Regions from separate parts of the Xanthobacter sp. genome, predicted to be linked through region 3. Evidence: riboswitches for the same ligand, from Rfam matches in the RefSeq annotation. Region 3 holds a riboswitch; each other region holds the start of a gene.

Region 1 (10,408 bases), on a different contig from region 3:
GACAGCCCGCAGGCGGCGGCCTACCGGCATGTGGCGACCGGTGTGAAGGCGGCCCTCGACAAGGCCACCGCCCAGACCCGGCAGGCGCCGCGCATCGTCATCGAGTGACGCACCGGCGGCACCGGCCGATCCGGTGCCGCGAATTTGAGCCGCCGGGGCATTTTTTCCCCGGCGCGCGGCGATTCATACCTTCCTCCGCGTTGAGCCCGAACGGCGCGTGCTCTAAAAGCGGTACGACGGCCCGCCCATAGAAGCGGCGCTGCGATGTGAAAGAGCCCCAGGGAGTTCTCCATGAAACGCCGTGAGTTCCTCACCGCCGCCAGCGCGGGTGTCGCCGCTTCCGCAGCCGTGGCCATGCCGGCGATCGCCCAGACGGCGCCGGAAGTGAAGTGGCGCTGCACGTCGTCCTTCCCCAAGTCCCTCGACACCATCTACGGCGCCGCCGAGCTGATGGCGAAGCAGGTGGCCGACGCGACCGACGGCAAGTTCCAGATCCAGGTGTTCGCGGCGGGTGAAATCGTCCCCGGCCTGCAGGCGCTCGACGCCACCACCAACAAGACCGTCGAGATGTGCCACTCGGCGTCGTATTACTACGTGGGCAAGGACCCGACCTTCGGCCTCGGCACCGCCGTGCCGTTCGGCCTCAACGCCCGCCAGATCAACGCGTGGTTCCTGTTCGGCAACGGCATGAACCTGCTCAACGAATTCTACAAGAAGTACGGCGTCGTGATGTTCCCCGGTGGCAACACCGGCGGCCAGATGGGCGGCTGGTTCCGCAAGGAAATCAAGACCGTCGAGGACCTCAAGGGCCTCAAGATGCGCATCGCCGGCATCGGCGGTCAGGTGCTCGCCAAGCTCGGCGTGGTGCCGCAGCAGCTCGCCGGCGGCGACATCTATCCCGCGCTGGAGAAGGGCACCATCGACGCGGCCGAGTGGGTCGGCCCGTATGACGACGAGAAGCTCGGCCTCTACAAGGTCGCCCAGTATTACTACTTCCCGGGCTGGTGGGAGGGCTCCGCCGCCCTCAACTTCTTCGTCAACCAGGACAAGCTCGCCGAGCTGCCGAAGAACTACAAGTCCATCCTCACCGCCGCCATGGCGCAGGCCAACGAGAGCATGCTCGCAAGCTACGACGCCAAGAACCCGGTGTCGGTGCAGAGCCTCGTGAAGGCCGGCACCCAGCTGCGCCGCTATCCCAGCGACGTGATGGATGCCGCCTACAAGGCCTCGCAGCAGCTCTATGAGGAAATCGGCGGCAAGAACGAGGACTTCAAGAAGATCTACGAGGACATGAAGACGTTCCGCAACAACGCCTATCTGTGGTGGCAGATCGTCGAGTTCACCTACGACGACTTCATGGTCCGCGCCCGCAGCCGCGGCTGATCGAAGCCGCCGCGCGTCAAGTCAAAGCCCCGGAGCATGGCTCCGGGGCTTTTTCTTTGCTCAGTACGCTCAGCGCGTGCCGCCGGGGGTCGCCTGGGTGCGGCCGCCTTCCTGCGCCGGACCCTTGTGCTGGTCCTGGCCCGGCGTGGTGCCGGACCGCGGCGTCACCGTGCCGGTGGTGTCCATCGCCGGCGCATTGCCGCTGGACGAGCCGCCGGGCGTCGCCTGCGTGCGGCCGGCCTCCTACGCCGGTCCCTTGTGGGTATCCTGGCCCGCGGACATGCCGGAATGCGGAGTGGACGGCACGCCGGGGCCGGGCGCGGTCATGCCGCTGCCGCTGGGGCCGGGGGTGGCCTGGGTGCGTCCGCCTTCCTGCGCGGGGCCGCGCTGGGGGTTCTGGCCGGGCGCGGTGCCGGACTGGGCGCTCGCGGCGCCGGTCATGGCGATGAGGGCGGCGGCGGCGACGGGAATGGCATACTTCGCGATGTTCATGCGGGGTCTCCCTCCAATTGACTGCACGGCAGGACAACCGCGGAGACCGCATTTCGGTTCAGTGCCGATTTTCAGCCGGCCAAAGCGAAGTTGCCCCGCCCACGTTGCAATCGCCCCAGCCACTGCCTAGTGTCCGCGCGCCTGAGGCCCCCCGTCCCGCGCTGCCGGGGAGGGCGCGCCGGGGTCACGTTGCTGCGAGCTGTTCCGAAATGATCGACGAGAGCCTTCCCGCCCACATGCGCCCCGACCGCTCGTTCCAGGCGCTGCTCCTGACCCTTCAGCGATTCTGGGCGGACCAGGGCTGCGTGGTGCTCCAGCCCTACGACATGGAAGTGGGCGCCGGCACCTTCCACCCCGCGACCACGCTCCGCGCGCTGGGGCCGAAGCACTGGAAGGCGGCCTATGTGCAGCCCTCGCGCCGCCCCAAGGACGGCCGCTATGGCGAGAACCCCAACCGGCTCCAGCATTATTACCAGTTCCAGGTCATCCTGAAGCCCTCGCCGGAGAACCTGCAGGAGCTGTACCTGCAATCGCTGGCGGCCATCGGCGTGGACCTGAAGCTGCACGACGTGCGCTTCGTGGAAGACGACTGGGAGAGCCCGACGCTGGGCGCCTGGGGCCTCGGCTGGGAATGCTGGTGCGACGGCATGGAGGTGTCGCAGTTCACCTACTTCCAGCAGGTCGCGGGCTTCGAGTGTTCGCCGGTCTCGGGTGAGCTCACCTACGGCCTCGAGCGCCTCGCCATGTATGTGCAGGGCGTGGAGAACGTCTACGACCTGAATTTCAACGGCCGCGAGGGCGCCGAGAAGACCACCTACGGCGACGTGTTCCTTCAGGCCGAGCGGGAATATTCCCGGCACAATTTCGAGGCCGCCGACACGGACATGCTGTTCGAGCAGTTCCGCATGGCCGAGGCCGCCTGCCACAAGTATCTGGCCTTCGGCGACAAGGGCGAAAAGCACGACATGGCCCTGCCGGCCTATGACCAGTGCATCAAGGCCTCCCACGTCTTCAACCTCTTGGACGCGCGCGGCGTGATCTCCGTCACCGAGCGGCAGAGCTACATTCTGAGGGTGCGGGAACTCGCCAAGGCCTGCGGCGCCGCATGGCTGAAGACGGCGGGCGGCGGCGCCGCCGCCTGAGGAGCAACGGTAAGGGATTGCCCCGGCCTGGGGCCTGGTGTTAGCTGAAACGGAGCCGCACCCGCCCGTCGTCCGGACCCGCCATGACCGCCACCGATGTCGGCACCCGTGACCTGTCCGGCATCCGGCCGCCGGACGCGTCCCATCCGGGCGGCGCGTCGCCGCGCCTGCTCGCGGCAGGCGCTATCGGCAATCTCTTGGAGTGGTACGACTTCGCCTCCTACGGCTTCCTCGCGCCCATCTTCGCCCGCACCTTCTTTCCGGCCGAGGATGCGCTGGTGGGGCTCATCTCCGCCTTCGGCCTGTTCGGCGCGGCCTTCCTGATGCGGCCTTTGGGGGCGATCCTGTTCGGCCATGTGGGCGACCGGTTCGGCCCCCGCATCGCGCTCATCGCCTCGGTCTCGGTCATGAGCTGCGCCACGGTGGGCATCGGCCTGTTGCCCACCTATGCGACCGTCGGCGTCCTCGCCCCCTTGCTGCTCCTCATCCTGCGACTGTTGCAGGGCCTGTCCATCGGTGGGGAATACACCACCTCCTCCATCTATCTCGCCGAGCATGCCGTGCCCCGCCATCGCGGGCTCACGGCGGCCTTCTCCACGGCGGGCGGACAGACCGGCACGCTCATCGGCTCCGGCGTGTGCGCGCTGCTGAGCGCGCTCCTGTCGGCGGAGGCGATGCAGGCCTTCGGCTGGCGGGTGCCGTTCCTGCTCGGCGCGGTGCTGGGCATCACCGCGCTGGTGCTGCGCCGGCCCCGGCCCGGCGATCGCGGGGGCAGCAAGGCCAGGGGCCTGCCGCTGAGGCGGGCCTTCCGGGAGGCGGGCGGCTCCATCGTCGCCGCGATGCTGGTGACCGTGTTCGTCGGCGCCGACACCTATCTCCTGTTTGTCTACCTGCCGACTTATATGGAGCAGGAGGCCGGCCTTGCCCCCGCGACCGCCCTTGCCTTCACCACCCTCGCGCTGATCGTGTCGGTGATCTGCTGCCTGCTGTTCGCCGCGCTGTCGGACCGCATCGGCCGGCGCCGGATCGTGGCGGCGGGGCTTTCCGGCTTCGTCCTTCTCTCCTGGCCGCTGTTCCTGCTGCTGCGTGGCGGAAACCCGGCGGAAGTGCTGGCCGCGCAGCTCGTCTTCTCGGTGATGGCCGCGGCGGTCACGAGCCCGCTGCCGGCGCTGCTGGTGGAACTGTTCGAGACGCCGGTGCGGTGCAGCGCCATGGGCTTTGCGTGGAATCTCGGCATCGGCGTCTCCGGCGGCTTCGCGCCCATGCTCGCCACCTATTTCGTGACCGGCCTCGGCCTCACCATGGCGCCGGCGGTCCACCTGATGGGGCTGGCGGCCGTCGCTCTGGTGGGCGTCGCGGCCCTCGCCGAACGCCGGGGCCGGGTGCTGGACGCACCTTCCCATTGGCCCTAACGCTTGAGCGGAGCAGGAACCGGATCGATGAGCAGCATTGCGCACAACGAGGCCGAAGACGTCTCCGGCGGGATGGCGCCCGACGGCGCGCCCGTCCTCTCGCGCCGGCTGATGGCCGCCGGCATGCTCGGCAACGTGCTGGAATGGTACGATTTCGCCGTCTACGGCTTCCTCGCCAGCATCTTCGCCCGCAACTTCTTCCCCGAGTCGAGCCCGACAGCGGCCATGCTCTCGGTGTTCGGCGTGTTCGCGGCCTCCTTCCTCATGCGGCCTTTGGGCTCGGTGCTGTTCGGCCATATCGGCGACCGGCTGGGCCGGCGCGCGGCGCTCATGTCCTCCGCCGCGCTCATGAGCATCTCAACCTTCTGCGTCGGCCTTTTGCCCACCTATGAGACGGCGGGCGTGCTCTCCGCCGTGCTGCTGCTGGTGCTGCGCCTCGCGCAGGGGCTGTCGGTGGGCGGGGAATACATGACCTCCGCCGTCTTCCTGGCGGAGAATGCGCAGGTGCGCTGGCGGGGGGCGGTGACGTCGCTGGTCATCGTCGGCTGCAATGGCGGGATGCTGCTGGGCTCGGCGGTGGGGGCGCTCGTCTCCGGCCTCATGTCGGCGGACGACCTTGCCGCCTGGGGCTGGCGCATTCCCTTCCTGCTCGGCTGCCTGCTCGGCGGCTTCGCCCTCATCCTGCGCCGGACGGTGGCGCGCGACGTGAAACCGGTGCACCGGCCGACCCTGCCGGTGGTGGAGGCCTTCCGCGAGAGTGGCGGCGGCATCCTCAGGGCGACGCTCATCAATGTCGTGCTGGGCATCGCGTATTACCTCTCCTTCGTTTATCTCGCCACCTGGCTGCAGCAGCAGGACCATTTCACCCCCCATGTGGCGCTGGAGCTGAACGCCGTGAGCATGGCGGTGGTGATGGCGGGGTGCTTCGGCTTCGCCGCGCTGTCCGATCGCATCGGCCGCAAGCCGCTCATCGTCGGCGGATTCCTGTGTCTTGCCGTGTTTACCTGGCCGCTGTTCCTGCTGCTGGGTTCCGGCTCGGCCGGGCTGGCGCTGCTGGGGCAGCTGGGTTTTGCGGTGATCGTCTCCATCTATGGTGGCCCCATGGCGGTGGCGCTGGTGGAGATGTTTCCCCGCCACACCCGCTGCACGGCGGTAGGGCTGAGCTGGAATCTCGGCCTCGGCCTCGGCGGCGGCACGGCGCCCATGGTGGCGGTCTTGCTGGTGAGTCTCACCGGCGATGCCATGGCCCCGGCCTTCTTCATGATCGCCGGCGGCGCGGTGGCCTTTATCGCCGCGCTGGGGCTCACGGAGATGCGCGGCCGCTCCCTCGACTGAGCCCGCCCCCTCGACGCGGCGGCCGAAAGGCACTAGAGCACGCGCCAATCAGATTGCATCGCAATCTGATTGGATCACGCGTTCTCTTCCCTGAGTTTAGAGCGCGATCCGGGCGGATTGTTTCAATCCGCCCGGATCGCGCCCTGGCACAGGCCGCGAAATTCACCCGCCGCGCGCAAGCGCCAGCCTCCCCGCATGGGGAGGACGAGCCCGAACCGATGCCCGATCTTCTGCTCGAACTCTTCTCCGAAGAAATCCCCGCCCGCATGCAGGCCCAGGCGGCCGACGCGCTGAAGAAGCTCGTCACCGACGCTTTGGTGGAGCGCGGCCTGCTTTACGAGGGTGCGAAAGCCTTCGTGACGCCGCGCCGCCTCGCCCTCGCGGTCCACGGCCTGCCCGGCCGGCAGGCCGACCAGCGGGAGGAGAAGAAGGGGCCGCGCGTGGGCGCGCCCGAGCAGGCGGTGGCCGGCTTCCTTAAAAGCGCGGGCCTCGCCTCCCTCGATCAGGCGACCATCCAGTCCGACCCCAAGAAGCGCGATTTCTACGTGGCCGTGGTGGAAAAGCCCGGCCGCGCCACCACCGAGGTGGTGGCCGAGATCGTGCCGGATATCATCCGCAAGTTCCCCTGGCCGAAATCCATGCGCTGGGGTTCCGGCACGTTGCGCTGGGTGCGCCCGCTCCATTCCATCGTCGCCACCTTCGGGGCGGAGGGGGATGAGCCGGAGGTGGTGCATTTCTCGGTGGACGGCATCGAGGCCTCCAACGTCACCCGCGGCCACCGCTTCATGGCGCCCGAGCCCTTTACCGTGAAGCGGCTGGACGACTGGATGGCGAAGCTGGAGGCCGCCAAGGTGGTGGCCGACCGCGATCGTCGCAAGGAAATCATCCTCAACGACGCCAAGGACCTCGCGCTCGCCGCTGGCCTTGAGCTGGTGGAGGACGAGGGCCTGCTGGACGAGGTATGCGGGCTGGTGGAATGGCCCGTGGTGCTCATGGGATCGTTCGAGGAACGCTTTCTCGACATTCCGGACGAGGTGATCCGCGCCACCATCCGCGCCAACCAGAAGTGTTTCGTGCTGAAGGACCCGAAGACCGGGCGCCTCGCCAACCGTTTCATCCTCATCTCCAACCTCGTCGCCTCGGACGGCGGCGCGGCCATCGTCGCCGGCAACGAGCGCGTCATCCGCGCCCGCCTCTCGGACGCGAAATTCTTCTGGGACACGGACCGGCTGAACGGCCTCGCCAGCCGCATGCCCAAGTTCCAGTCCATCACCTTCCACGAGAAGCTGGGCTCGCAGGCCGAGCGCATCGAGCGCATCGTCCGCCTCGCCAAGGAGCTGGCCCCCAAGGTCGGCGCTCCGGTGGCGCTGGCCGAGGAGGCCGCTCTGGTGGCGAAGGCGGACCTGCTGACGGAAGTGGTGGGCGAGTTCCCCGAGCTGCAGGGCCTCATGGGCCGCTACTACGCGCAGGGCGAGAACCTGCCGGCTGAGGTCGCCGCCGCCTGCGAGGAGCACTACAAGCCGCAGGGCCCCAACGATCGCGTGCCCACCGCGCCGGTCTCCGTGGCCGTGGCGCTGGCGGACAAGATCGACACGCTGGTGGGCTTCTGGGCGATTGATGAGAAGCCGACCGGGAGCAAGGACCCTTACGCGCTGCGGCGGGCGGCGTTGGGGGTGATTAGGATTGTGCTGGAGAATGGGCTGCGGGTTAAGCTTCTGGAAGCCATGCCCTTTTCTTGGAGGTTGCTGCCACTTGCCGTCCAGCGTGCCTACTTGCATGGCAAGTTTAGCGCAGAGGCGGCTTCGACTGACGCCAAGGATGAGCCCTCTCTCGCAGCGAAGGAAATATTAGGCCGCCTAATGGCGGGAGGTCGCGAGGGTGAGGCGTTGGAGGCCGAGCTTTATGCCCCTGCCGCTCGCCAGCAGGCCTCCGACCTCCTCGCCTTCTTCGCCGACCGCCTGAAAGTCTACCTCCGCGACCGCGGTGCCCGTCACGACCTCGTCGATGCCGTCTTCGCCCTCGAAGGGCAGGACGACCTCCTACTCGTCGTCCGCCGCGTGGAGGCGCTTGCCGGGTTCCTCGCCACCGAGGATGGCAGGAACCTCCTCGCCGGCTATCGCCGCGCGGTGAACATCCTGCGCATCGAGGAGAAGAAGGACGGCCGCGCCTTCGCCGGCCCCACCTCTGCCGCTTTGCTCAAGGAGCCGGCCGAGGAGCACCTCGCCGCCGCCATCGAGGACGTGAAGGCCCGCGTTTCCAAGGCCGTCGCGGCCGAGGATTTCGAGGCCGCCATGACCGCGCTGTCGGACCTGCGCCAGCCGGTGGATGCCTTCTTCGACGCCGTGACGGTGAACGCCCCCGATCCCGCGCTGCGCGAGAACCGCCTGAAGCTCCTCGACGAAATCCGCGCCGCCACCCGCGGCATCGCCGATTTCGACCGCATCGAGGGGTAGGGCAGGGGGCGTATTGCGCGCTGTCTCGCCCCCTCACCGTCATGCCCGGGCTTGTCCCGGGCATCCACGTGGTGGGGCTGGGAACATCTTTCAGGCGATGGCCCTATCGGCCCGACGTGGATGGCCGGGACAAGCCCGGCCATGACGGGTTGAATCCGAGCCGCCGAACGCATTTCCACGCCCTCATTTGACAATCCCGCCCGCCACTGCCTTTAGTGGCGGCGTCGAAGGTCCCGTGGTCCCACACGGGCGTAAAAGGGAATGCGGTGCGGAGGCGAAGAGCTTCCAATGCCGCGGCTGCCCCCGCAACTGTCGGCGGTGAGCCCCTGCCAGACGCCACTGGAGCAATCCGGGAAGGCGGCGGGGGCGGTGAACCGCGAGCCAGGAGACCTGCCTTCGACGAGGTCCGCGCCGGGCGGGGTGCTCCGGTATTGCGTCCCTTCGAGCCCGTGCGCGCGGGCGCTCGCACCCGTGGACGTTTCGGTGGAGCGCGGCGCGATTCCCGACAGCACAGCACCCGAGCCGGGTGGCGAAAGCCCGGAAGCCGGTTGCGCGCCCCAGGCTGCACCGGAAGCCGCGCGCGATCTTGCTCCCGCCGTCACCCTCCTCATCTGCACCACCTGCCGCGCCCCCGGCAGCGAAGCCCCACAGGAAACTCAGCAGTTGGCCGAGCGCGACGGCGCGCGCCTCCTCGCCTCCGCCTGCGCCGCGTCCCTCCCCGAAGGCGTCGCGGTGGAAGGCGTCACGGTCGAAGGCGTTTCCTGCCTCGCCAATTGCAAGCGCGCGCTCTCCGCCGCCATGGTCCGCCGCGACGGCTGGACCTATGTGTTCGGCGACCTCTCCCCCGACAGCGCCGCCGATCTTCTCACCGGCGCCGCGCTTCTCGCCGGCTCGCCAGACGGCCTGATGCCCTGGCGCGGCCGGCCGGATGCTCTCAAGCGCGGCATGGTCGCGCGCGTTCCCCCGCTCACCCTCAAGGAGACCCGATGACCTCCCTCGCCCGCGTGCCCTGCACCATCGTCACCGGCTTCCTCGGTGCCGGAAAGACGACGCTGATCCGCCATGTGCTGGAGAATGCCGGCGGCAAGCGCCTCGCGGTCATCGTCAACGAGTTCGGCGACGTGGGCATCGATGGCGAGATCCTGAAGGGCTGCGGCATCGAGAGCTGCGACGAGGGCTCCATCGTGGAGCTGGCCAACGGCTGCCTGTGCTGCACCGTGGCGGATGATTTCGTGCCGGCGCTGGACCAGATCCTCGCCCGCGCGCCGAAGGTGGACCACATCCTCATCGAGACCTCCGGCCTCGCCTTGCCCAAGCCCCTGGTGCAGGCCTTCCAGTGGCCGGCCATCAAGGGCCGGGTGACGGTGGACGGCGTGATCGCCGTGGTGGACGGCCCGGCGCTGGCGGAAGGCCGCGTCGCCCCCGATCTCGCCGCGCTGGACGCGCAGCGGGCCGGGGACGAGAGCCTCGACCATGACGATCCCGTCGAAGAGGTGTTCGAGGACCAGATCGCCTGTGCCGATCTCGTCATCCTCTCCAAGTCCGATCTGCTCGATGCGGCCGGATTCATTGCCGCCGAGAAGGCGGTGGCCGGTGCCCTGCCGCGCGCGGTGAAGCTGGTGCGGTCCTCCGGCGGCAAGGTGGATCTGGCGGTGCTGCTCGGCCTCGGCGTCGGCGCGGAGGATGTCATCGACACTCGCCGCACCCATCACGACGACGAGGAAGACCACGACCACGACGAGTTCGAGAGCATCGTCCTGGCCTTGCCCGAGATCGCCGATCCCGCCGCGCTGGCGGCGCGCGTGGTGAAGGCGGCGGAGACGCCGGACGTGCTGCGCGTGAAGGGCTTCGCCGCCGTGGAAGGCAAGCCGCTGCGCCTGCTCGTGCAGGGCGTCGGCCCGCGCGTGTCGCACCATTTCGATCGCGCGTGGGGCGCGGAAGAGGCCCGGCGCGGGGCGCTGGTGGTCATCGGCCTCAAAGGCTTCGACCGCGCGGCGGTGGAACAGGCCATCCTCGGCTAGCCCATGCACATCCTCGCCACCACATCGACGAGCCTGGAGGAGTTGGCCGAGCCGGTCGACCTCGCCCAGCCGCCCGGCGACATGGTGGCGCTCTCCTTCACCGACAGCGATCTCATCGGCCTCGCCGCCGCCTGGCGGGCGCGCGGCGGTGCGGTGCCTAGCCTGCGCCT
Region 2 (10,408 bases), on a different contig from region 3:
GGAGCGGGCGGTGAAGGTGGAGGCGTTGAACTCGTGCTCGGCATAGAGGATCAGCGAGGTGTGCATGGCCCGCACATGGCTCGCGCTCGGCGCCCGGCCGTGCAGCAGGTGGAGGAAATGGCCGCCGATGGTGTCGTCGTCGGTTTCCACCTCGATGCGCCGCCCATTCTGCGAGAAGTGGAACCAGTAGAGCAGCATGGAGCCGAGGGAGGCCAACAGCCGGTCGGCGATGTCCCGCGCGCCTGCCGGGTTGTGGTCCGCCGCCTCCGGCAACACGCAGCCGAGCGCCGAGACGCCGGAGCGCATCACGTCCATGGGGTGGGCTGCGGCTGGCAATTGCTCCAGCGTCCGGCGCACGGCCTCGGGCAGGCCGCGCAGACGCTTGAGCTTGGCCTGATAGGCGGAAAGCTCGGCGGCGGTGGGCAGGGCGCCATGGACGAGAAGATGGGCGATCTCCTCGAAGGTGCAGGTCTCCGCCACGTCGAGGATGTCGTAGCCGCGATAGTGCAGGTCGTTGCCCGTGCGGCCGACCGTGCATAGGGCGGTGTTGCCGGCCACCACGCCGGAGAGCGCCACGGACTTCTTGGGTGCGGGCTTCCCCGCGTTTGTCTGTTGCTCGGACATGGGGGCCTCCTCAGCCGGAAATCACTGTGAGCTCGGGCGCCGACCTGACGCGCCAGTCGAAGATGCCGGCGGCGCGCACCGCGCCCAGCAGCGCCGGGTCCACCTGGAAGGTGAGGCCGCTGAGGTCATCCGCCTTGAGCCGGGTCAGGCGCTCCACCGTGCCGAGGAAGCGATCCTGCTCAGACGGGGAGACCACGCCCTCCGCGAGCGCGCGGAACTTGGCGATGTACTCACGCCGGCCGAACGGGCGCGCGCCGAGGGGGTGTGCATCGGCAATCGCCAGTTCGTCCGCGATCACGCGGCCATCCTTGAGCGTCACCACCACACGGCCGCCGAAGGCCTTCTCCTTCGGATCGCGGCTGTGGTAGCGGCGCGTCCATTCCGGGTCCTCGACGGTGGTGATCGTGTGCCAGAGGTCCACCGTGGACGGGCGCGAAGCCCGTTCCGGCGCATAGGAACGCGCGTGGTGCCAGGCGCCGTCCTCCAGCGCCACGGCGAAGATGTACATGATGGAATGGTCGAGGGTTTCCCGGCTGGCCTTCGGATCCATCTTCTGCGGGTCGCCCGCGCCGGTGCCGATCACATAATGGGTGTGATGGGAGGTGTGGATGACGATGGAGGCCACCTGAGAGAGGTCGCCGATTTTCGGCCCCATCCGGCGGGCGAGGTCGATCAGGGCCTGGCTCTGATATTCCGCCGAGTGCTCCTTGGTGTAGGTGTCGAGGATGGCGCGCTTGGGCTCGCCCTTCTCCGGCAGCGGCACCACATATTCTGCTTTCGGGCCGCCGAGCAGGTAGGCGATGAAGCCGTCCTCTCCCTCCCAGGCCGGGGAGGGGGCGCCTTCGCCGCGCATCACCCGGTCCACCGCCTCCACAGCCATCTTGCCGGCGAAGGCAGGCGCATAGGCTTTCCAGCTGGAAATCTCGCCCTTGCGCGACTGGCGGGTGGTGGTGGTGACGTGGAGAGCCTGCTGCACCGCCTGGTAGACGGTCTCCGTCGGCAGGCCCAGCGCGGCGCCGATGCCGGCGGCGGCGGAGGGGCCGAGATGGGCGATGTGGTCGATCTTGTGCTCGTGCAGGCAGATGCCTTTCACAAGGTCGACCTGGATCTCGTAGCCGGTGGCGATGCCGCGCACCAGCGCCGCGCCATCGAGCCCGCAATGCTGCGCCACCGCCAGAATGGGCGGGATGTTGTCGCCGGGATGGGAATAGTCGGCGGCGAGAAACGTATCGTGAAAATCAAGCTCGCGGACGGCGACCCCATTGGCCCAGGCCGCCCATTCCGGCGACACACGCCGATGCGCGGAGAGGCCGAACACGGTTGCGCCGGGCTGGAAGGGATGGGCCAGCGCCTGCGCCCGGGCGCTCGCCACCGGGCGGCGCGTGAGAGAGGCCGCCGCCACGGCTGCATTGTCGATGATGCGGTTGCCGATCATCTCCGCGACGTCATCTCCCACCGGCACGGGATCGGTGGCGACTTCGGCGATCTTCCACGCGAGCTGGTCGGCGCGGGAGAGCGGTTCGGCGGACTTGTAGGTGCGTACGGTGTGCGACTTCACGATGCGTGATCCTCGGACGAAGCTGAAGGGGATGGCACGGGCACGGGCCGGCCGTCGGCATTGACCGCGACCATCTCGAAGGCGCCCCGCACGGCGAGGCGGCGGGCGCCGGACAGGAGGGCTTCGGCGGTCATGTCCACCTCGACGGTCATGGAGGTGCGACCGACACGCGTGACGCGGGCGGACAGCTCGATGATCTCACCGACGCGGACCGGAACGTGGAACTCGGTCTTCTCCGCGCTCGCCATCACCACGGGCGTGCGGGCGCGGCGGGTGGCGGCAACAAAGGCCGCCTTCCCCATGAGTGACAGCGCATTGCCTCCGAACAGGGTGCCGTAGTGGTTGGCCTGGTCGGGGAAGACCATCTCGATGAAGGAGGTTTCGGCGGGGCCGGGGGCTGCCCCCGCGAACTCCTCGGGCGGGGGCGCGGCAATGGCGGGGGCGGCCATCTCAGGCGCCTTCGCGCGGAGCGGCTTCGGGCCGTGTGACTTCGCGCACCAGCGGGATCATCTGATCGCCCCAGCTGCCGGCGCCGTCATGGTGACGAGAGACCCGCACCAGCTCCACCGAGACGCCGGCGGAGACAGCCCGCTGGATCGCGTCGTTCACCCGGTGGACGGCATCCGCGACGCGGTTGATGGCTCGGTCCCTGTCCGACAGGTCAGGCGGAGCGACGGGCTTGAATTCGGCATTCATTGGGACGGCTCCTGTGGAGGACGGGCGGTTGTCTCCTGCCGGGACAACACGGGTCGCTAGGGAACGACGGGGCGGGGATCGAGCCGCCGGAGCGATTGAAATGGCTCGGAGGTCACGCCGGCGGCTCACCCCTTTCCCCACTCTTCCGCACCTGAGGTGGGAGGCGTGGAGACAGGACGTTGCAGGCGCTTATTCGGCTGCCGCGAACTGGTTCATGGTGTTGGCGTGTCCCCCGGCCTTCAGGGCCCGCTCGCCGGCGACCATTTCCTTGAAGGTGTCCCCGAGATCGGACCCGACCTCGTGCTGGTGCTTCACCGCCGAGATGCCGCGCCGGATTTCCTCGCGCTGGACGCGGTTCACATACGCCTTCATGCGGTCCGGACCGAAATAGCCGTGGCTGAGTTCGTCGGTTGCAAGGGCGGTGAGGTGGAAGGTCGGCAGGGTAATGAGATTGTGGAACACGCCGGCCCGTGCCGCGATATCCGCCTGGAAGCGGGCGAGCCGGGCATCGGCCTCCCGTCCAAGCTCGTCGTCATCGAGCTTGGCGGACATCAGGAGCGTTCCGTCGGGATAGGCGTCGGCGGCAATACGGCCTTCCGCGATCCACTCGGTGCGGACCTGGCGGCGGATATTCAGCGTCCAGTTGAAGGACGGCGAATTGTTGTAGGTCAGCTTGGCGTTCGGGACGACTTGGCGGATCTCCGCCACCATGCCGGCAATCTCGTCCACGTTCGGGGTGTCAGTCTCGATCCAGAGGAGGTCGACGCCGCCTTCGGTGAGGGCGGCAATGCAGTCCTCTATGACGCGGGCGCGTCCCGAGCCGTCCTTGAAGGCGAATAGTCCGTTGGCGAGGCGCACGGGACGCACCAGCTCGCCGTTGAGCACGAGGCCCAGTTCGCCCTCGTGCAGCGGCTTCTCCAGCGTGACAGGCTCCACCTTCAGCCACTTGGTGTATTCGCTTGCGAGGTCGCCGGGTCTCTGGCTCACAGGGATCTTCTGGGTGAGGCCGGCGCCCAGGCTGTCGGTGCGGGCGACGATGACACCGTCATCGACTCCGAGTTCCTCGAAGGCGAGCCGCACGGCGCGCAGCTTCTCGATGAAATCTTCACGCGGCACCGTCACCTTTCCGTCCTGGTGGCCGCACTGCTTGGCGTCGGAGACCTGGTTCTCGATCTGGATGCAGCAGGCGCCAGCCTTGATGAGTTCCTTGGCCAGCAGGTAGGTGGCGTGCTCGTTGCCGAAGCCGGCGTCGATGTCCGCGATGATCGGCACCACATGGGTCTCGAAGCCGTCGATGGCGGCGATCGCCTCCCGTTCGGCAGCCCGATCGCCTTTCGCACGCGCGGCCTTCAGCGCCTTGAAGAGGTCGTTGATCGCCACCTCGTCGGCCTGGCGCAGGGAGACGTAGATCTCCTCGATCAGATCCGCCACGGCGGTCTTTTCGTGCATGGACTGGTCGGGCAGATGGCCGAAGCGGTTGCGCAGGCCCGCCACCATCCAGCCCGAGAGGTAGACATAGGCGCCACGCGCGGTGCCATTGAGCCGCTTGACCGACTTGACCATCTGCTGCGCATGGAAGCCCGACCAGCAGCCCAGCGACTGGGTGAAGCGCGATGGGTCGGCATCATAGGCCGCCATATCCGCCCGCATCACCTTGGCCATGGCGCGGGCGATGTCGAGATGGGTGTCGAACGTGTTCTGCAGGCGGAGCTGGATGATGTCATCGACGCTCACGCCGCCCGGTGCCGTTCCGTCGGGAAACCGTGCATTCAGCTCGGTGGCGAGTTCGGCATAGCTTCTCGACGTCCCCATGGGTGTCTCCCTCTTCGCGTTTCGGCATCCGTCCGTCGGTCGCGAATTTTCTTGCGACCGGATCGTTTCCTCACAATATTTGCCGCCAGATCAGTGCGGAATGACTGAAAATGCGTGGATTTGCGAGGCCTTACGGTCAGGTTTGCGAAGTTTGCGAATTGGGGCGAAGCTGATGAGGAAGACCTTTGTCGGCGTGCGGCTCAAGCGGCTGCGGGAAGAGCGGGGACTGACCCAGCTGGCGCTCGCCCAGGCCCTCGGGCTCTCTGCGAGCTACCTCAACCAGCTGGAGAAGAACCAGCGTCCGCTCACGGTGCCGGTGCTGCTGAAGATCAACGAGATCTTCGGCGTGGACGTCCAGCTCTTCTCCGAGGGAGAGGAGGGGCGCCTCGTGGCAGACCTGCGCGAAGTCTTCACGGATCCGCTCACGAGCGAGCATGTGAGCCTTGCCGAACTGAAGGAAGTGGCCTCCGCCATGCCGGCTCTGGGCCGCGCGGTGGTCGCGCTCAATCGACGCCTGCGGCATGCGGTGGAGCGGGCGGATGCCATGGCCGGTGAGCTGGGGCTCGGCTCAGGGGGCATGGCGATGCCGGCGGCTCTTATGCCTTATGAGCAGGTGCGTGATTTCTTCTACGCCCGTCACAATTATTTCGCCGAGCTGGACGACGCGGCCGAACGACTGGCGCAGGCGAGACAGCTCATCCCCGGCGACATGGCCGAGGGCCTCGCGCGGTATATGGACATGCGTCATGGCGTGCGGATCGAGCGCGCCGAAGACAAGGCGGCACAGCGCCGCTTTCTGCCCGGTGAACGGGTCCTGCGCCTATCCCGCCGGCTCGACGATGGTCAGCGGGCGTTCCAGATCGCCACCCAGCTTGCTTTCCTGGAGCAGGGCGCGCTGATTGAACGCCTTGCCGAAGAGGCATCGGCGGGCGTGAAGGAAACCCGAGCGCTCACACGGATCGGCCTTGCCAATTACTTCGCCGGTGCATTGCTGATGCCGTACCGCGTCTTCGTCGCCGCGGCGGAGCAGGAGCGTTATGACATCGAGCGTCTCGGCGCACGCTTCGGCGTCGGCTTCGAGACGATCTGCCATCGTCTTAGTTCGCTGCAGCGCCCGGGAGCGACGGGCGTGCCCTTCTTCTTCATTCGGGTGGATCGGGCGGGAAATATTTCGAAGCGGCAGTCGGCGACCGATTTCCATTTCTCCCGGGTGGGTGGCACCTGCCCGTTGTGGAACGTCTACGAGGCATTCGCCCAACCCGGAAGGATTCTCACCCAGCTGGCGCAGATGCCCGACGGGCGCACCTATCTGTGGATCGCTCGTACGGTGCATCACTCCGCCGGCGGCTATGGTGATCCGGGGAAGACCTTCGCCATCGGCCTCGGATGCGACATCCGCCACGCCGGACGGCTGGTTTACTCCAAAGGCCTCGCTCTGGATGATCCCAGCGCGGCCATTCCCATCGGTGCAGGATGCAAGGTGTGCGAGCGGCCGTCATGCCCGCAGCGTGCCTTCCCGCTGATCGGCCGCCTTCTGACGGTGGATGAGAATAGGAGTGTCTTCACGCCCTACTCCGAGGGGTGACAGGGCGAGGGATATTCTGACCTCCAGCACCCGATCACACCGATGGTTGGGCCCTATCCGGTTGAAGAATCGGGTTCCTTGCGTGTGACCGCTCCTGTTCCCCATCGGTCATCGATGGAGCGCAAACATCGCAGGCTGACAGGGCCGTCGGGTTCGGGCGCGCGGCGGCGGTCTGCCGCGCGCCAATTTCTCCGGGGTCTGGTGGCCCGGTGACGTCTTTGTTCGCGGGACCAACCCGTGGACAAGGTCCGTTGAGGCGAGGCATCACGGATGCCGGTGACCTTGTATTTCATGAGCCGATCGGGCACCCGATGCGCATCAGCCTGGAGCCCATGCGCGACATGATACGGCGCCCGGGAAATCTGCGGCCGCACGCGAGAGTAGATCGCGTGGGAGAGCGTGCCAATCTTCGGCACGACGGCCGCCGGTGGGCATTGCGAGGGGTCAAACAGGCTGCGGGAAAATCCCCGTAGGTCGCACCTCCGCCGTCAGGTCCGTCCGTGCGGGAGGGGACTCCGCAGGCGCAAAGTATTGACATTGCCGCCGCAATAGCCACTAAATCTGGTGGTCACGGTCTCTCGACTCGCAAGATCGAGAGCTAAGAGGGAAGCCGGTCCAAAGCCGGCGCTGCCCCCGCAACTGTAAGCGGCGAGTTCTTGTTCACCCATGTCACTGAGGCCCCATGGCCTTGGGAAGACGGACAAGAATGATGACCCGCGAGCCAGGAGACCTGCCGCGACACCAGTACGTCCACGGGCGGGGTGTCCCGGTGAGGCGCTTGCTGCGGGTGGCGTGCGCCTCCCCCTGTTTCGGCATGCGTCCGCCTGCTCTCCGTCCCCACATTCATCGGGGATGATGATGCCAGCGACAGCCGAACGCCATGCCAATGGCAGCCACAGATTTTCCATGCCGGCCCCTGACGTTGAAGCGGTCGCCAGCGCGCCCGGCTATCAGCTCATCCGCCGCAATGGGGCGGTCACGCCGTTCGATGCCGCCAAGATCGGGGTGGCCCTGACCAAGGCGTTCCTGGCCGTGGAGGGACAGTCGGCTGCCGCGTCCCGCCGCATCCACGACATTGTGGCCGGGCTCACCGACCAGATCGTGGCGAACCTCACCCGGCGCCCCGACGTCGGACGCACCTTTCATATCGAAGATGTGCAGGACCAGGTGGAACTGGCCCTCATGCGCGGGGAGCATCACAAGGTCGCCCGCGCCTATGTGCTCTATCGCGAGGCGCGGGCACGGGAACGCGCGAAGGCCCTCGCCGTGGCGCATCCGGGCGGTGATGCCGCCGCCGTGCTGCATGTGAGGACCGCCGACGGCGCATTGGTGCCGCTGGATGCCGCCCGCCTTTCCACCGTCATCGACGAGGCCTGCGCCGGGCTCGACGGCGTCTCGGCCGCGGCGGTGCTGAACGAGGCGCGACGCAACCTCTATGACGGCATCTCGCTGGACGAACTGGCGCAGGCGCCCATCCTGGCGGCGCGCACGCTGGTGGAGACCGAGCCGAACTATTCCAAGGTCAGCGCGCGCCTCCTGCTGGACAAGCTGCGCCGCGAGGCCCTCAGCTTCGTCGCCGGCCGGCCGGAACAGGCGACGCAGGCCGAGATGGCGGAGCGCTACGGCGATTATTTCAGCGCCTATGTGAAGACCGGCATTGCCAATGACCTGCTCGATCCCGAGCTCGGTCGCTTCGACCTTTCCCGGCTGGCTGCCGCCCTCAAGCCGGAGCGGGACCTCGCCTTCGACTATCTGGGCTTCCAGACGCTCTACGACCGCTATTTCCTGCATGTGCGCGGCACGCGCTTCGAGCTGCCGCAGGCCTTTTTCATGCGTGTCGCCATGGGCCTCGCGTTGCGCGAGATCGACCGGGAGGCGCGGGCGATCGAATTCTACGATCTCCTCTCCTCCTTCGACTTCATGGCCTCGACACCGACATTGTTCAATGCCGGGACGCTGCGCGCCCAGCTCTCCTCCTGCTTCCTCACCACGGTGGCGGATGACCTCGACGGCATCTTCAAGGCGGTGAAGGACAATGCGCTGCTCGCCAAATATTCCGGCGGCCTCGGCAATGACTGGACCCGGGTGCGCGGCCTCGGCGCCCACATCAAGGGGACCAATGGCGAGAGCCAGGGCGTGGTGCCGTTCCTGAAGGTGGCGAACGACACCGCCATCGCGGTGAACCAGGGCGGCAAGCGCAAGGGCGCGGTCTGCGCCTATCTGGAAACCTGGCATGTGGACATCGAGGACTTCCTCGATCTGCGCAAGAACACCGGCGACGAGCGCCGCCGCACCCATGACATGAACACCGCCAACTGGGTGCCGGACATGTTCATGGAGCGGGTGGAAGAGGACGGCGCATGGACCCTGTTCTCCCCCGATGAGACGCCCGATCTCCACGACCTTTACGGCCCCGCATTCAAGGCCGCCTATCTCGCCTATGAAGCGCGGGCCGCGCGGGGGGAAATGAAGGTCTTCAAGCAGGTGCGGGCGCTCGATCTGTGGCGGCGCATGCTGACCATGCTGTTCGAGACCGGCCATCCCTGGATCACCTTCAAGGACCCGTGCAATATCCGCTCGCCGCAGCAGCATGCGGGCGTGGTGCATTCTTCCAATCTCTGCACGGAAATCACGCTGAACACCTCGGACGACGAGGTGGCGGTGTGCAACCTCGGCTCAGTCAACCTGTTCTCCCATATCGCCGATGGCCGCCTGGACATGGAGAAGCTGGCGCGCACGGTGCGCATCGCCATGCGGATGCTGGACAACGTCATCGACATCAATTTCTACACCATCCCCGAGGCGCGCCGCTCCAACCTCCGGCATCGTCCCGTCGGCCTCGGCATCATGGGCTTCCAGGATGCGCTTCAGGCGCTTCGCCTTCCCTACGGCTCGGACGCGGCGGTGCGTTTCGCGGATGAGAGCATGGAGGCAATCTCCTTCCATGCCATCTCCGCCTCGGTGGATCTCGCTGCCGAGCGCGGGCGCTATCCGAGCTTTGCGGGCTCGCTCTGGTCGCAGGGCATCCTGCCCATCGACTCCCTCGAACGGCTCGCCGAGGCGCGCGGCGGTGCGGATTTCGACCGGTCCCGGACACTCGACTGGGACAGCCTGCGCCAGCGGGTGGTTGCCACCGGCATGCGCAATTCCAACTGCATGGCCATCGCGCCCACGGCCACCATCTCCAACATCTGCGGCGTCAGCCAGTCGATCGAGCCGGCGTATCAGAACCTCTATGTCAAATCGAACATGTCAGGCGACTTCACCGTGGTGAATGCCGCTCTCGTTCATGACCTGAAGGCCCGCGGACTCTGGGACGAGGTGATGGTTTCAGATCTCAAATATTTCGATGGGAGCCTGGGCGAAATCGCCCGGATTCCGGACGACCTGAAGGACCTCTACGCCACGGCCTTCGAGATCGACCCGGCCTGGCTCGTGGAGGCGGCCGAGCGCCGGCAGAAATGGATCGATCAGGCCCAGTCCCTCAACCTCTATATTGCCAGCCCTTCCGGCAAGAAGCTCGATGAGCTCTATCGCCTGGCCTGGAAGCGGGGGCTGAAGACGACCTATTATCTCAGGGCGCGCTCGGCCACCCATGTGGAGAAGTCCACGCTCAAGGGCACCGACGGCAAGCTCAACGCCGTCGCCGCCACGGTTTCGCCCGCGGTCGCGGCTTTCCCCGCAGCCATTTCCGGCGAAGCTGTCGATCGCGAAGCGTGGGGCAACGCCTGCGCCATCAACGCCCCCACCTGCGAAGCCTGCCAGTGACCGGCGGACAAGGACAAGAAACCATGCTCGACTGGTCTGACACCAAGCCACAGCCCGCCATCATGCCCGGCATTCCGGCCGGTCCCTCCGAAGCCACCGGCCTCGGGGAGATCGACCGCAACGGCGCCCGCGTCACCGTGGACGAGAAGCGCATGATCAATGCGCGCGCCGACGTGAACCAGCTTTTGCCAATGAAGTACCATTGGGCTTGGGAAAAATACCTGTCCGGCTGCAACAATCACTGGATGCCCACCGAGGTGTCCATGCAGGCGGATATCGCGCTGTGGAAGTCACGCGACGGCCTTACCGAGGACGAGCGGCGCATGCTGAAGCGCAATCTCGGCTTCTTCGCCGCCTCCGAGAGC
Region 3 (10,408 bases):
GATCTCGCGGAAAATGATGCGCCCATGCCCGAAGCCCAGCGCCCGCGCGGCGGCGACGAAATCCTTCTCCTTGATGGCGCGAAACTGTGCCCGCACGAGGCGCGCCACCTGCGGCCACGACACCGCCGCGATGGCGAGCGCGATAGCTGGCACCGAGGGCTGGGCGATGGCCACCAGCACGATGAGCAGGATGAAGCCCGGCACCGTCTGGAAAATCTCGATGAGTTTGGAGAGCACATCGTCCACCACGCCGCCGAAATAGCCCGCCGTGGCGCCCACCAGAATGCCGGCGAGGAGCCCCGCCAATGTCGCGGAGGCCCCCACCAGCAGGCTCACCCGCGCGCCGTGGACGAGCCCGGCCAGCACGTCGCGCCCCAGCGCGTCGGTGCCCAGCGGAAAGCGCGGGTTCTGGCCCGGCCACTGGAGCGGCCGGCCCGCCATCTCCAGCGGATCGTCGGGGAAGAGCACGGGGGCAGCCAGCGCCGCCCCCACCACGACGGCGAGGATGAGGAGGCCCGCCACCGCCGTGGGATTGGAGAGGAACACGAGCAGCGCATGGCGCCGGCCAACGGGTGCCAGCCGCGCCACGTCCGCCGTCACAGTGCGGGCAGCATCCGGCGCATGGACGTTGGGCCAGAAATCCGGCTCAGGCTGCGCGGCTTGAGCGCGCTCGGCGCCCAGCGCCGCGGCCGCCGCGCGGTCCTCGGCGTCGGATGCGCGGGGGTTTGCGGCGAGGCCGCCGCTGGGGAAGGTGTCGGTGCCGTGCATCAGCGCACCTCGATGCGCGGATCGAGCGCCGCTTGGAGGATGTCGATGGCCGCGTTCACCGCCACCACCAGCAGCGACGACAGGAGCAGGATGCCGAGCAGCACGTGAAAGTCCCGCCCCATTACCGCCTCGTAGGCGAGCCGGCCGAGGCCGGGCCAGCTGAACACGGTCTCCACCACCACCGCCCCGCCCATGAGGCCGGCGAGGTGGATGCCGGCCATGGTGGTGACGGGGATGAGCGCGTTCCGCAGCACGTGATCGCGGGTGACGGCGAAGGGCGAGAGGCCCTTGGCACGGGCCGTGCGCACATGGTCCTGCGTGCGCACCTCGATCATGTCGTCGCGGGTGAGGCGGGCGTAAATGGCCACATAAAAGAGGGCGAGGGAGAGCGCCGGCAGGATCTGGTAGCGCGCCCGGTCCAGCACCGCCTCCCAGCCGGTGAGGTTCGCGCCGATGGTCTCGGCCCCGCCGGTGGGCAGCCAGCCGAGCTTCACCGAGAACAGAACGATGAGCATCAGCCCGATCCAGAAGCTCGGGATGGAATAGAACAGCAACGCGAGGACGCTCAGCACCCGGTCCGTGGGCCGCCCGGCGAACGTCGCCATGAGCGCGCCGAGCGTGATGCCGATGAGGAGCGCGAAGACGAGGGCGAGGCCCATCAGGCTCAGTGTGTTGGGCAGCCGCGCGGCGATCAGCTCCGCCACCGGCTGGTTGTAGCGCGGCGAGACGCCGAGGCTGAAATGGGCGAGGTTCCAGAGATAGCCGCCGAGCTGTTCCGCCACCGGCAGATCCAGCCCGAACTTGGATTTCAGCGCGGCAAGCGTCTCCACCGTCGCCGCGCCCGCCTCGCCGGCCAATGCGTCGGCCGCATCGCCCGGCGTCAGCCGCAACAGGAAGAAGTTGAGGATGAGAATGCCGATGACGGTCGGCACCGCCTGCAGCGCCGTGCGCCGCACGGCTTTCAGGATGCGGGGCAGACGGCGCATGGTCATTTCTCGATCCACACGTCGGCGAAGGAGGCATCGACGCCGGTGACGCCGATGGTATGGTTCTTCACCTTCCGGTTGAAGATGGTGACGCCATCGACAGCGATGAGGCCGAGGGCGGCGACGTCCGCGTAGACCACCTTCTGGAAATCGAGCCATAGCTGGCGGCGCTTGGCCGGGTCCGGCTCGATGGCCGCCGCCTCCAGCAGCCGGTCCACCTCCGGGTTGGCGTAGTGGGAGGCGTTGGAGAAGGGCAGGCCCACTCGGAAATTCTTCGACCACAGGGTGCGCTGTACGCCAAGGGTGGGGTCGAACAGGTTCTGCAAGGATTCGAGCGTGAGATCGAAGTCTCGGCCGGTATAGGCCTTCTGGATGTAGGTGGAGAAATCGAAGAACTGGAAGTCCACGGCGATGCCGACCTTCGCCAGCGCCTGCTTCACGAAATCGCCCGCCGCCTGGGTGTTGAAGGGGTTGGCATAGAGCTTCAGCGCGAAGCGTGTGCCGTCCGCCTTGCGGGGATAGCCGGCCTCGTCCAGCAGGCGGTTGGCGGCCTTCAGGTCAAAGCCGTAGGGCTTGAGCGCGGGGTCGTAGAAGGCCTTCAGCTTGGGGCTGATGACCGAGGGCGCCACCGCGCCATAGCCGTAATAGACCACGTCCAGGAGCTTCTGCTGATCGATGGCGTGGGCGATGGCGAGGCGTACCCGCTTGTCCTGAAGGATGGGCCGCTCGAAGTTGAAATAGAGCTGGGTCATCCGCCCGGCATATTCATAGCCGCGCGTCTCGGCGCCGAGCCCCGGCAAGGCGGAAACGCGGGCGAGGTCCGCATAGGGCACGGGCGGACCGCCAGCGAGATCGAGCTCACCCGCCTCGAACGCCGCCGAGCGCGCGCTCTGGTCGGCGATGAAGCGCACCACGATTCGGTCCAGATACGGCTTGCCCTTGTCCCAGTAATCGGGATTGCGCTCCAGGATGATGTGGCTGCCGCGCACCCATTCCCTGAAGATGAACGGGCCGGTGCCGATGGGCGCCGCGCCGTTCTTGTTGGTGAGCGGATCCGTCCCCTCGTAGATGTGCTTCGCCACGATGGGCGATTCGTTGGCGTCGAGAGCAGTGAGGAGATAGGGCGCCGGCTTCGACAGGCGGATGATGGCGGTGTGCGGATCGGGTGTCTCCACCGCCGTCACCGAGGCGAAGGTGGCGCGGCCGCGCGGGTGGCCTTCCTTCAGGAGCTGGATGGAATAGGCCACATCATCGGCGGTGAAGTCCCGCCCGTCGTGCCACTTCACCCCCTCGCGCAGCTTGAAAATGTAGGTCAGCCCGTCGGGGCTCACGCTCCATTCCGTCGCCAGCGCGGGCTTGGGGTTGAAGTCGAGATCGTAGGTGAGGAGGCCCTCCGTCACCTTGGGCGACACGCGCTGGGTCGGCCCCGCCGTATGGGCGATGGTCACCAGCGTCGAGGGTTCGTGCTCCACCAGAAAGCGCAGCACGCCGCCGCGCACCGGCTGGGAGGCGACCTCGGTCTCCCCAGCGAATGACGGCGTCCCGGCCGACGCCGCGATCACGCACGCCGCCGCCAGAAGCCCCTTCAGAACCGCCCGACGCGGAGGCGGGGCGAGGAACGGGAATGCGTCTGCGGGCGGCGGGGCCATGCCGGGTCTCCTTGGCTGCGGGAAGCGCGATGGGGGCATCGCGAGACCCAACGATATGGCCCGGCTCCGGGGCGTCAATTATTTTTTGATAAAATCGATGAAAAAGATAGATTATTGTCGAGCCGCCCGCGTCGGGGACCATCCGGCGCGCCGGCGCGTGCGGCCACCGCCCGCGCCAACCGCCTATCAGGAAAGGAAAACCGATGCCGAGCGCCGCGCCCATCTCCTCCAGCGAAGGCGGTTTCGTCGACCTGCCGCCGCGCCACATCGCCGTGCATCCCCTCACCGGCCACATCGGCGCGGAGATCGAGGCGCCGGACCTCTCCCGCCCGCCGTCGCCGGAAGTGGTGGACGAAATCCGCGCCGCGCTGCTGAAGTGGAAGGTGGTGTTCTTCCGCGACCAGCCGCTGAGCCATGCCGAGCATGTGGCGCTGGCCTCGGCCTTCGGCGCGCCCACCATCGGCCATCCCGTGTTCGGCTTCGTGGAAGGCTATCCGCAGGTCTATTCCATCGGCCGCGACCGCTTCGCCACGCGCCATACCGGCGAGCCGCTGATCCGCCCCTGGACCGGCTGGCACACGGACGTGACCGCCGCGGTGAACCCGCCCGCAGCGTCCATCCTGCGCGGCGTCACCATCCCGCCCTATGGCGGCGACACCTTCTGGACCAACCTCGCCGTGGCCTATGAGGCGCTCTCCCCCACCCTGCGCGGCTTCGTCGATACCCTGCGCGGCATCCACGCCTTCGCCCCGCCCGAGGGGCAGGCCGGCACGGCCGACTTCAAGGAGAAGAACCGCCGCCGTCCGCTGGTGAGCGAGCATCCTCTGGTGCGCGTCATCCCGGAGACGGGCGAGCGGGTGCTGTTCGTCAGCCCCTCTTTCCTCAAGAGCATCACCGGCCTCACCCCGCGCGAGAGCCAGCAACTGCTGGAGCTGCTGTTCGAGCACATCACGCGGCCGGAATTCACCGTGCGCTTCCGCTGGCGGCCGGGCTCCATCGCTTTCTGGGATAACCGCACCACCGCGCACCTCGCCCCGCGCGACATCTATGCGCTCGACTTCGACCGCCAGCTCTACCGCATCACCCTCAAGGGTGATGTGCCGGTGGGTGTGGACGGGCGCCCGTCCACCATCATCGAGGGCGAGCCGCTGGAGGCCTTCACCGCCGGCACCGCCTGACGCCCTTTTTCCCCTCCTCCCCGCCTCACGGGCCTGCGCCTCACCCGCGCGGGCCCGCCTTTTTCATCAGCCCAGGTTTTCCCTGCCACCGGACGCCCCACCCCATGAGCCGCGACTTCCTCATCCTCCTCGCCCCCGGTTTCACTGATCCGCAGAAGCCCGGCCGGCGCTTCTTCTGCCCCGACTGCAACCAGATCGAGGGGGTGCTTGCGAGTAATCCGGGTCTTGCCAGCCGCATCACCGTGAAGCGCGTCTCCTTCCTGCGGCCGCGCGCCGAGGTGGTGGCGCTGCTCGGGCCGGACAATCAGGGCCTGCCCGTCCTCATCCTAGGCGACGCGGCGCCCCTCCCGGCGGATGCGCAGGCCTACGGCACCTACCGTTTCGTCACCGACACCCGCCGCATCCTGGAGCTGATCGCCGAGCGCCACGGCGTTCCGTTCCCGCATTGACGCGGCCAGCCCGCGCAGCCACCCTCCGCGCCGTTCCCTCCTGTGGATTTCCATTTCCCCATGCTTGATTATCGCCCCCTCGGGCGCACCGGCATCACGGTGTCGTCCATCGCGCTCGGCACCATGACGTTCGGCGAGCAGAACACCGAGGCCGAGGGCCACGCCCAGCTCGACATCGCCCGCGACCGCGGCATCAATCTCATCGACGCTGCCGAGCTTTATCCTATCCCGCCCAAGGCCGAGACGCAGGGCGCCACCGAGCGCATCATCGGCTCCTGGCTGAAGGCGCGCGGCAGCCGCGACAAGGTGGTGATCGCCACCAAGGTGGTGGGCCGCTCGGACGCCACCTATTTCCGCGCCGACGGCACCACCACGCGGCTTGATGCGAAGAACATCACCGAGGCCGTCGAAGGCTCGCTGAAGCGCCTCGGCACCGACTATATCGACCTCTACCAGCTTCACTGGCCCGATCGCGCCGTGCCCCTGTTCGGCCAGCGCGCCACCACCCGCGCGCGCGGCGGCGGTGATGGCCCGGAGGTGACGGTGGAGGAGACGCTGGCCGCCCTCGATGCCTTGGTGAAGGCCGGGAAGGTGCGCCATGTCGGCCTCTCCAACGAGACCGCCTGGGGCCTATCCGCCTTCCTCGCCGCAGCGGAAAAGGGCATCGGCCCGCGCGTCGCCTCGGTGCAGAACGCTTACAACCTCGTGAACCGCACCTATGAGACCGGCCTTGCCGAATTCCACCAGCGCGAGGACGTGGGCCTGCTCGCCTATTCGCCACTGGCGCAGGGCTTTCTGACAGGCAAATATCTCGACGGCGCCCTGCCCGCCGGCGCCCGAAAAACGCTGTTCAACCGCACCCAGCGTTACGAGAAGCCCGGCACGGAAGAAGCGGTGCGCGCCTATGTAGCCCTCGCCCGCGAGCTGGGCCTGACGCCCGCCCAGCTCGCCCTCGCCTTCGTCACCAGCCGGCCGTTCGTGACCTCCAACATCATCGGCGCCACCACCCTCGCGCAACTGGAGGAAGATCTCGGCGCGCTCGACGTGACCCTGACGCCGGAGATCGAAGACCGCATCGACGCCCTGCACCAACTGCACGGAAACCCTGCACCCTGAACGGTTTCGCACCGCCGTCCGCAGGTGGGCGGCGGTGCATCCGGGGCGTTCAGGCAGAAGCCGCGCAGCGCCCGGCCCATCGGCCTGACCAGGTTCTGAGATAGAGCTTCCATCTTCCATGATGGGAAGCAATATGATCGTCTGCGGGTTACACCGGTCCCAGTTTCAAGAGGCTGCCAGCGCTGGGACGCCGATCCGCGATTAAGCGCGAGGCGATGCCGTGCCTGTTGTCGTTCCGATCCGTCGGCTGCTCTGCGAAAGATGCGGCGCTGAATTCACGTGCGGATCGGCGTCCTCCGGTTCCGATTCATGGTGCTGGTGCCAGGATCTGCCAAAACTGGAGGTCAGGCAGGCCGAAGGGGATTGCCTTTGCCCAGAGTGTCTGCAACGCGAGATCAGGCATCAGCAGCCCGGACGACCCCCCTGCAAGTCCTGACTACCCTTTCGAACGCTCACCTGCTGCAGAGGACGGACCCTTAGGTATGCTGCGCCGCCCGGCTGGCGGATTTGAACGATGCGCGATCCAACCCGTGGTCAGGCGGCGCCTTCATGGCAGGCGCAGGCTGTCCGCCCGCGCCTGCCTGTTTCGGATCAGTTCGTGGCTGACCTGATAGCCCGCGCGGCGGCGACCATGTTGACGAGCGCGGGCTTCACCTCCTCCCATTTGCGGGTCTTCAGGCCGCAATCGGGATTGATCCAGATCTGGCTGTCGTCCAGCCGCTGGCGGGCACGGGACAGCAGATCCGTCATTTCGGAGACGGCGGGCACGCGGGGGGAATGGATGTCGTAGACGCCGGGCCCGATCTCGTTCGGGTACTTGTAGCTGCGGAAGGCGTCGAGCAGCTCCATCTTCGAGCGCGAGGTCTCGATGGAGATGACGTCCGCGTCCATGGCACCGATGGCATCGATAATGTCGTTGAACTCGGAATAGCACATGTGGGTGTGGATCTGCGTCTGGTCGCCGACGCCGGACGAGCACAGACGGAAGCACTCCACCGCCCACCGGAGATATTCACCCCACTGGCTCCGGCGCAGCGGCAGTCCCTCGCGCAGGGCCGCCTCGTCGATCTGGATCATGGCGGCGCCCGCCTGCTCCAGATCTTCCACCTCGTCGCGGATGGCGAGGGCGATCTGCCGGCATGCAGCGCTGCGCGGAAGGTCATTGCGCACAAACGACCAGTTGAGGATGGTGACCGGCCCGGTGAGCATACCCTTGAGCGGCTTCTGCGTCAGCGACTGGGCGTAGCGCCACCACTCCACGGTCATGGGCGCCGGGCGGGCGACGTCGCCGAACAGGATGGGCGGCCGCACATAGCGTGAACCGTAGCTCTGGACCCAGCCGTGCTTGGTGAAGGCGAAACCGGAGAGTTGCTCGCCGAAATACTGAACCATGTCATTACGTTCGAACTCGCCGTGGACCAGCACGTCGAGGCCGATGTTCTCCTGCCACCGCACTGCGCGCGCGGTCTCCTCGCGCAGGAACTGGGTGTAAGCGTCATCGCTGAGCGCACCCTTGGCATGAGCCGAACGGGCCTGGCGCACCTTGGCGGTTTGCGGGAATGAGCCGATGGTGGTGGTGGGAAAGGCGGGAAGGCCGAAGCGCTTGCGCTGGAGTTCGGCACGCGTGCTGAACGGGCTCGTGCGGCGGGCCATGGCGGCCGTGACCGCGCTGGTTCGTGCCGCGACTGCCGCGTTGTGCACCTTGGGCGAAGTCCGACGCGCTTCAGCTGCCGCGGCGGAGGCATCCAGCGCGTCCTTCACCCGCACGCGGTCCCCCGAAAGCGCGGCCGAGAGCACGGCAAGCTCGTCCATCTTCTGCAGCGAGAAGGCGAGCCAGGACTTCAGGTCCGGATCGAGATCGGTCTCCTGCTCGAGATCCACCGGTACGTGGAGAAGCGAGCATGAGGGAGCAAGCTGCACATGATCGGTGCCGCGCCGTGCAACCACTCGCTTCAGACGTTCCGCGAGCGCCGGCAGGTTCGCACGCCAGATGTTGCGCCCGTCGATGGCCCCAAGCGACAGCACGAGGCCCGGACGGGCCTTCTCAACCACCGCCTCAAGCTGTTCCGGCGCACGCACCAGATCCACATGGAGGCCGGCAACCGGCAAGGACAGGGCCGCATCGAGATTGTCGCCGAGCGCGCCGAAATAGGTGGCGAGCATGATCTTCAGGTTGGGCAGAGCGTGCGCGATGGAGGCATAAGCACGCCGCAGGGCGTCACGCGCAGCATCGTCGAGATCGAGCACGAGACAGGGCTCGTCGATCTGCACCCACTCGGCGCCGTTGGCGGACAGGCGGCGGAGCACATCCACATAGACCGGCAGGATGTTGCCGAGGAGGCTCAGGGGATCGAAGCCCGCCTCCTTGCTCTTGCCGAGCTTCAGGAAGGTGACGGGTCCGAGCAGTACCGGCCGGGTTTCATAGCCGAGGGCTTTGGCCTCGCGATACTCGTCCACCGCCTTCAGGCTGGCGAGCTGGAAGGTCTGGTTCGGAGCGAATTCCGGCACCATGTAATGATAATTGGTGTCGAACCACTTCGTCATTTCCTGCGCCGGCGCCCCCTGCCCTGCACCTCCGTCCCGGTGATGGGAATGGCCACAGGAGGCCTCGGACGCCGCGCCATCAGCGCCCCGGGCCATGGCGAAATAGACCGAGAGCGGGACTTTTCCACCGCGCCAGCCATAGACTTCCGGAATGGCGCCGACCATCACGCTGGTGTCCAACACCTGATCGTAGAGAGAGAAGTCGTTGGACGGGATCACGGTCACGCCGCGCGCCTTCTGGCGGGCCCAGTTCGCGGCCCGCAGGGACGCAGAGACGTCCAGCAGCTCCGCGTCGCCGGTCTTCCCGGCCCAATAGCTTTCAAGCGCCGCCTTCAGCTCCCGGCGTGGACCGATGCGGGGCGTCCCGAGCGTGGCCACGGGAATGGCGGGGGGTGGTGTGGTGATGGTCGTCACGGCTCTTCAACCCTTCCGTTGAATGGGCGAAGGCCATGGCAGCCGCGTCAGGGCGCGGTGGGCGCGAGCCAGCCGAGACCCAAGCGCACCACCGGGACACCCCGCCCGAGTACGTATGTTGTCGGGGCAGGTCTCCTGGCTCACGGGTCTCGGCCGGTCGTCCGTCTTCCCAGGATTGCTCCCAGTGACACGAATGGACGTCAGCTCGCCGCTTACAGTTGCGGGGGCAGCGCCGGCATTAAACCGGCTTCCCTCTTAGCTCCGGTGCCACAAACGGCCCAGAGAACCACGACGCGGTCAACGTACGCGCCAAACGCCAGCACGTCAACGACATATAAGGACATCTTTATATCGGAAAATGGAGATCGAATGCTGTGTGGACATGGGTCTCGGCTGGATTGGAGGAATGCCTTCGGGACGACTTCGGCGAGGGGGAGCCACTACAGGGCATCCTGAACCCTCCAACCGGAGATAATCTCGGGGTTCGCCTGAATGCTGGCGATATTTGCAAATGGAAACATAGGGAACTGAATTGTGCGGTCGCCATGGTCGGTTTTTTCCCGGCCGCAGGTGGGAAGGCGCCCATCCTTGTACCAACGAATGCGCTCTCTGGGAGTGATGCCAAGAGCCCTGTCAACGGCTTTCGGGGTAAGCGGGGCGAACAGTATCTCGCCGATACGAGTCTCCATCCGCTTGGTAAACGCCTCAAGCCGGCGCTCTCCGGGATCGGGAACCCTGAACGATATCCATCCTTCGCCAACCGCATAATCACCGCCGTCGAGCTTTCGCGCCATGAGCCTCGCGAGGCCTTCCGATGCTCTGATGCGGCGGTCTCGATCGATGGGTGGGAGATCATTCCATGTGAGGCGAACCAACACATGTGCACCCTCTTTTTCCGTCGTCACTCTGCCGGGCTGACCCATGTAAAACCTCGACAAAAGCTTGCACTAGACAACAACTTCGCTGCCACGAGAGAAACTTGAGCCTTGGGGGTCTCCATGCCCGCGGAACGCGGCAGATTTGGGCGATTTAGATTGCTGTTACCCTTAAATCCTAGACCACGTGCGGTCATATCCGTCATCGCCCGCACGTCGGGTTGGAGCGCGCACATTCTGGAGCAGCGCGCCGACAACAAGATCATCCGCCCATCGGCCAATTATGTGGGGCCAGAGCACCAGGTGTTCGTGCCGCTGGAAGCGCGCGGTCGCGCCGCCGTCCGCGCGGCCTGAAGGAGAGACACATGCCCTATCTCGTCGCATCCGATCGCCCCGCCGCGCCTGCCGGCGCCCGCTTCCGGGCCCTCG

Evidence for each region. Region 3 has a riboswitch for cobalamin ahead of metE (5-methyltetrahydropteroyltriglutamate--homocysteine S-methyltransferase). Riboswitches for the same ligand answer to the same signal wherever they lie in the genome.
Region 1: linked by a shared signal. The riboswitch ahead of ACE3QW_RS19320 (DUF1636 family protein) and the one ahead of metE (5-methyltetrahydropteroyltriglutamate--homocysteine S-methyltransferase) in region 3 are both predicted to bind cobalamin.
Region 2: linked by a shared signal. The riboswitch ahead of ACE3QW_RS10575 (ribonucleoside-diphosphate reductase subunit alpha) and the one ahead of metE (5-methyltetrahydropteroyltriglutamate--homocysteine S-methyltransferase) in region 3 are both predicted to bind cobalamin.

What each region holds. Positions count from the first base shown of each region.
Region 1 is NZ_JAYRPE010000067.1:2,190-12,597, reverse strand. Features, by position in the region: gene ACE3QW_RS19355 (Mrp/NBP35 family ATP-binding protein) at 1-108, shown strand, start outside; gene ACE3QW_RS19350 (TRAP transporter substrate-binding protein) at 292-1,383, shown strand; gene ACE3QW_RS19345 (hypothetical protein) at 1,627-1,875, opposite strand; gene ACE3QW_RS19340 (glycine--tRNA ligase subunit alpha) at 2,088-3,017, shown strand; gene ACE3QW_RS19335 (MFS transporter) at 3,101-4,429, shown strand; gene ACE3QW_RS19330 (MFS transporter) at 4,457-5,764, shown strand; gene glyS (glycine--tRNA ligase subunit beta) at 5,983-8,217, shown strand; cobalamin riboswitch at 8,429-8,630, shown strand; gene ACE3QW_RS19320 (DUF1636 family protein) at 8,689-9,207, shown strand; gene cobW (cobalamin biosynthesis protein CobW) at 9,204-10,238, shown strand; partial or broken gene ACE3QW_RS19310 (hypothetical protein) at 10,242-10,408, shown strand, end outside.
Region 2 is NZ_JAYRPE010000028.1:640-11,047, forward strand. Features, by position in the region: gene prpC (2-methylcitrate synthase) at 1-624, opposite strand, end outside; gene ACE3QW_RS10550 (MmgE/PrpD family protein) at 635-2,182, opposite strand; gene ACE3QW_RS10555 (acyl-CoA thioesterase) at 2,179-2,631, opposite strand; gene ACE3QW_RS10560 (hypothetical protein) at 2,633-2,878, opposite strand; gene ACE3QW_RS10565 (isocitrate lyase) at 3,068-4,690, opposite strand; gene ACE3QW_RS10570 (short-chain fatty acyl-CoA regulator family protein) at 4,863-6,275, shown strand; cobalamin riboswitch at 6,830-7,028, shown strand; gene ACE3QW_RS10575 (ribonucleoside-diphosphate reductase subunit alpha) at 7,182-10,043, shown strand; gene ACE3QW_RS10580 (ribonucleotide-diphosphate reductase subunit beta) at 10,067-10,408, shown strand, end outside.
Region 3 is NZ_JAYRPE010000045.1:7-10,414, reverse strand. Features, by position in the region: gene ACE3QW_RS13745 (ABC transporter permease) at 1-768, opposite strand, end outside; gene ACE3QW_RS13740 (ABC transporter permease) at 768-1,754, opposite strand; gene ACE3QW_RS13735 (ABC transporter substrate-binding protein) at 1,757-3,403, opposite strand; gene ACE3QW_RS13730 (TauD/TfdA dioxygenase family protein) at 3,607-4,581, shown strand; gene ACE3QW_RS13725 (DUF3088 domain-containing protein) at 4,686-5,030, shown strand; gene ACE3QW_RS13720 (aldo/keto reductase) at 5,091-6,146, shown strand; gene ACE3QW_RS13715 (cysteine-rich CWC family protein) at 6,367-6,582, shown strand; gene metE (5-methyltetrahydropteroyltriglutamate--homocysteine S-methyltransferase) at 6,738-9,095, opposite strand; cobalamin riboswitch at 9,212-9,410, opposite strand; gene ACE3QW_RS13705 (hypothetical protein) at 9,545-10,027, opposite strand; partial or broken gene ACE3QW_RS13700 (citrate/2-methylcitrate synthase) at 10,181-10,333, shown strand.